2 regions of the Protofrankia sp. CiP1_Cm_nod4 genome follow, and region 2 is predicted to be linked to the other one. Evidence: predicted binding sites of a transcription regulator. Region 2 holds the regulator's gene; the other holds the start of a gene.
The links. Region 2 encodes LexA, which represses DNA repair genes until DNA is damaged. Its sites were predicted from a motif close to CGAACNNNNGTTCG; they were not measured.
Positions count from the first base shown of each region.

Region 1 (2,392 bases), on a different contig from region 2:
CGGAGCTTGTCGCGCTCTCGGCGGGACCGGGTTTGAACGTCGAGAAACTCAGGAGCTCGCCTCTGGTACGGCTGCTGCCCCCGGCACCTGGAGAATGGTCGGACGACCAACGCGCCGCCGCATTACAGAACATCATAGTCGAGTGCTGTCACGCCATCCCCCAGGAAAAACTGCGGACCGGTGCCCAGATCGGTTTCAACATTGACGGCGAGAATCCGGGTGAGCCGTCCCTGACGGCCCGGATCGACGCACTCGCCCGCCGCCGGGGCCGACACGAGCGAACCGTACGGGAATGGTTCTACCGGGGGACCGTCGAGGCCGCGCTCCTGCTCAGGCAGCGGGTCGCGGAGCTCAGCGCCGGTGCCGGCTGGCAGGACTACCTGGCCGGCAGCGGTGCGCCGGGCCTCCTCGACGCCAGCCGGCCGCGGTTTCTCCTTGACCGGGCCGAGCTGCTGGTACGACTTTCCGGCCGGATCCCGACGGAAGTGCTGATATTCCGGTCCCTGGTCGCCCTCGACGACGGGATCGACCACTACGTGGCGACCACCCGCTATCACAGCGACCCGCGACCCGAGGTGATCTCCGTCGAAGCGCTGGCGAACTGCGCGGTCCGGCGCTCCACCTTCATCCCGAACGGGTACGAGGTGACCGAGCTCGAGTTCTCGGCGGCGCTTTCCCCCGGCGACCGCGTTTCCTTTGTGTACCGGCTGCGCATACACACCGACCGCGAGATGACACCGGTCCTGAACTACACACCGAAAGAGCAGCAGAACAGCCGATACACGGTACAGCTCCAGTTCGACCCGACGGTACCACCCGTCCGCGTCTGGTATTTCAGCGGCGTGCTCGGCCCGGAGGCCCGGCTGCATCCGGACGACGAGGAGCACTGGCTTGTGCCGAGCAGCCTCGGATACGTCCGCAAGGACTTCGTCGAGCTTTCCCGCGGGCTCCACTACGGGGTGGCCTGGGACTGGCCCCGGGTCCCGGGTGGCCCAGCCACCCGGGACCATCCGGACCACGACTTCCGCCCCGCCGCCGGCCCCCCGGGCCGCTGACGCACGATCATGACCAACCGTCGGCCACCAGGCACCGGCCCGGCGCAACCGGACTTTATAGATCATTATGGATGCCTCTCGTATGCGGTCTGCGTCCTGCGCCTGTGCGGAGGGCCGGGAGAGCGATCGTCGTCAGGGGTGAAAATGTCCATATAAGCGACTATACTCGTACATATGTTCGATACCAGGGTGGGCGACCCAGCCCCGGCTGGCACGGCGGTTCCGGCCCCGCCGCCAGCGCCGACGGGCCGCGCCGAGTGCGGTGGCCCGCCAGCGCTGGCGGGCTGTGACATGGCCGGCCGTCTGCCGGTGGTGGCCTCCTGTGACTCGGACGGCTGCCTGTCCCTGATGGCCGCGGTGCGGCGGCGGATCGCCGGGCTGGAGGCGGTCATGCTGCGTGCCCAGGCCCGTCTCGCCGCGTTGCGGCCCACCCCGCCCGGGGAGGGGAACCCGGCCGGGCCGGGGTGGGCCGCGGAGGAGATCGCCGCCGAACTCGCCCTGTCCCCGGCCGCTGCCGCGGCCAGCGTGGAGCTTGCGGTCACCGTCGTCGACCGGCTGCCGGCCACCCTGGCCGCGCTGGAGACCGGGGCGATCGATCTGGGTCGGGTCCGCGCGGTCGCCGAGACAACCGCCGCCCTGTCCGCAGACAAAGCCGCCGCGGTCGAGCGGAAGGTGCTGGCCCGGGGTGGGCGGGGCAGTCCCAGCCTGTTCCGTCAGGCGTTGCGCCGGGCCGTTCTCAGCGCCGACCCGGACGGCGCGCGGCGACGGCACGCCCACGCCCGCAAAGGTCGGGAGGTGCAGCTTCGTCCGGCCGAGGACGGGATGGCCGAACTGTGGGCGTTGCTGCCCGCCCTCGACGCCCAAGCCGCCTACCAGCGCCTCGATGCCCTCGCCCGCGCGGTCGCCGACCCGGACGAGCCCCCTGGCATGACCATCCCCCACACCGGCCCGGACGAACGCCCCAGCATGGACGCCCGCCGCGCCGACGCCCTCGTCGACCTGCTCCTCGGCCGCGACCGGGGAGCTGAGGTGTCCGTGGAGGTCGGGATACTCGTCTCCGCCGCGACCCTCGCCGCGGTCAGCGACACCCCCGGGGAACTCGCCGGCTACGGGCCGATCCCCGCAGAAACCGTCCGGGAGCTCGCCCGGGAGGCGACCTGGCGGCGGATCTTCACCGACCCCGCCCAGGGCGACCGGCCGATCGAGGTCGGCCGCCGCTTCCCCGCACCCGGCCTCGCCCGGCTGCTGCGCACGCGGCAGCGGACCTGCCGTTTCCCGGGCTGCCGGAAACCTGCCCAGTTCTGCGACCTCGACCACATCCAGCCGCACAGCGCCGG
Region 1 is NZ_CEVIVC010000149.1:5,355-7,746, forward strand. It holds gene AC5LSR_RS20445 (hypothetical protein) at 1-1,055, shown strand, start outside; gene AC5LSR_RS20450 (HNH endonuclease signature motif containing protein) at 1,347-2,392, shown strand, end outside.
Region 1: the regulator LexA is predicted to act here: its motif matches at 1,223-1,236, upstream of AC5LSR_RS20450 (HNH endonuclease signature motif containing protein).

Region 2 (2,392 bases):
GCACACAGGGCCGGGACGAGGTTCAACTCGATCGCGGTCACACATGTCTCCAGACGACGGGTGTCTCCAGCCGGCGGGAAGAACGAGCCACGGAGTCGTCGCACGTTCAGGCCGAGTCGACCATGCCCGCCACCTGTTCGACGTCGGGACGGTCCAGCCAAATTATGCGAGGATCGCGCCGAAACCACGACCTTTGTCTGCGTGCAAGTCGGCGCGTCGCGGCGATTGTCGCGAGCCGGGCCGACTCGGCCGAATCGAGCGCGCCGTCGAGCCAGGCGAGAACCTGGGCGTAGCCCAGCGCCCGGGACGCGGTGGGGCCGTCCCGCAGGCCCATGTCGACGAGGGCGCGGACCTCCTCGATCATGCCGGCGGCCCACATACCGGCCACCCGGCCGGCGATCCTCTCGTCGAGCTGCGGGTGGTCGATGCCGAACTGGACCACGTCGTAGACCGAGCGGTGCTCCGGCAGGGAGGCGGTGAAGCCGCCGGTGAGCTCCACCACCTCCAGCGCGCGCACGATACGCCGGCCGTTGCCAGGCAGGATGGCCGCCGCCGCCGCCGGCGCCCGCGCGGCGAGATCGGCGTGCAGCGCGGCCGGGCCCCGCTCGGACAGCTCCCGCTCCAGCCGTCCCCGTACGGCCGGGTCGGTGCCGGGGAAGGCGAGGTCGTCGAGGACGGCCCGGACGTAGAGCCCGGAGCCGCCCACGAGCACCGGCGTGCGGCCGGCGGCCAGCAGGCCGTCGACGGCCTGCCGGGCCAGCGCCTGGTAGGACGCTACGTCGGCGGCGCGGGTGACCTCCCAGACATCGAGCAGGTGATGGGGGACACCACCGCGTTCCGCCGGCGGCACCTTGGCGGTGCCGATGTCCATCCCGCAGTAGAGCTGCATGGAGTCGGCGTTGACGATCTCACCGCCCAGCTCGGTGGCCAGCGCGATCGCCAGGTCGCTCTTGCCGGCCGCTGTCGGCCCGACGACAGCCACGACCCGGCCGGCGCGGTGCCGGTCGACACCTGTGCCCATGCTCACTCCCGGGAGGATCAGACCCGGCGAAGAACCGCGACGATCCGGCCGAGGATCGTCGCACTGTCACCCGGAATGTCAGCATAGGCCGGATTCTGCGGCTCGAGCCAGACGTGGCCGTCACGACGGCGCAGCGTCTTGACCGTCGCCTCGCCGTCGATCATCGCGGCGACGATCTCGCCGCTGTCCGCGACCGGCTGCTGGCGGACGACCACCCAGTCGCCGTCGCAGATCGCGGCGTTGACCATGGAGTCCCCGACGACCCGCAGGGTGAACAGGGTGCCCTCCCCCACGATCTCGCGGGGGAGCGGGAAGACCTCCTCGACCGCCTGCTCGGCGAGGATCGGCCCACCCGCGGCGATGCGGCCGAGGACCGGCACATAGGCCGCCTGTGCGGGGCCAGCCGCCGACGAGCCTGCCGCGAGCGTACCAACGGCGGGCGCCTGGCGTGGCACGGGGCGTACCGGTGCCTGCGCGGAGAGGACCTCCATGGCCCGCGGGCGGTGCGGGTCGCGGCGCAGGAAGCCCTTCTCCTCCAGCGTCTTGAGCTGGTGCGCGACGCTGGACGTGCTCGTGAGCCCCACCGCATCGCCGATTTCCCGCACGCTCGGCGGGTAGCCTCGGCGCTCGACGGCGTCGCGGATCACCTCAAGCACCCTGCGCTGGCGGGGGGTCAGGCCCGTGGCGTCCGCCGGCCCGTCCGGCAGGTCGCGCACGGAGCCGCGGGGTGGCCGGCCGCGGCGGGTGCGGTTGTCGTCGGTGGTCATCCCTGCCGTACTCCTTCGTTGTCGGTCATGGCAGACTTGCGCTCCCGGCATATCCGACGTTCTGCCGTGAACCGGAGCTGGCGGCCACGACCTGGATCTGACCTGAATCTGATCGCTACGACCGTAACCGCCGCGGCCGGATATCTCAAACGTCTGTTCGAGCGTGTCACGACGATTCCGTCGGGACCGTGCGGTACAAACTCGATCAGACGTTCGATCGAACGGATGTTCTTTGATCATGTTGTTGGAAGTGGTATGTGCTGGTGGAAGTTGGGGAGGTGGACGATGCGGGCGTCGGCTGAGCCTCCGCTGCGGCTGACCGGGCGGGGCCGGGTTGTCCTGATTGTCCTGGTCATGCTGGTGTCCTGCCTGGTGCTGTCCGTGGCCCGGGTGACGTCGTCGGCCGCGCCGACCGGGGACGACCGGCCGGTGCGCGTCCACGTGGTGCGTTCCGGGGAGACGCTGTGGGGCATCGCGCGCGCGCTGGCTCCCGACGGTGACACCCGGGTGGTCGTGGCCCGGCTGGCCGGCCTCAACCGGCTGGAGACGACCGATCTCGTCCCCGGTCAGATGCTCCGTCTGCCGTGACGGGCCTGCCATGACG
Region 2 is NZ_CEVIVC010000003.1:24,722-27,113, reverse strand. It holds gene AC5LSR_RS01505 (EAL domain-containing protein) at 1-41, opposite strand, end outside; gene miaA (tRNA (adenosine(37)-N6)-dimethylallyltransferase MiaA) at 107-1,021, opposite strand; gene lexA (transcriptional repressor LexA) at 1,039-1,788, opposite strand; gene AC5LSR_RS01490 (LysM peptidoglycan-binding domain-containing protein) at 2,074-2,376, shown strand.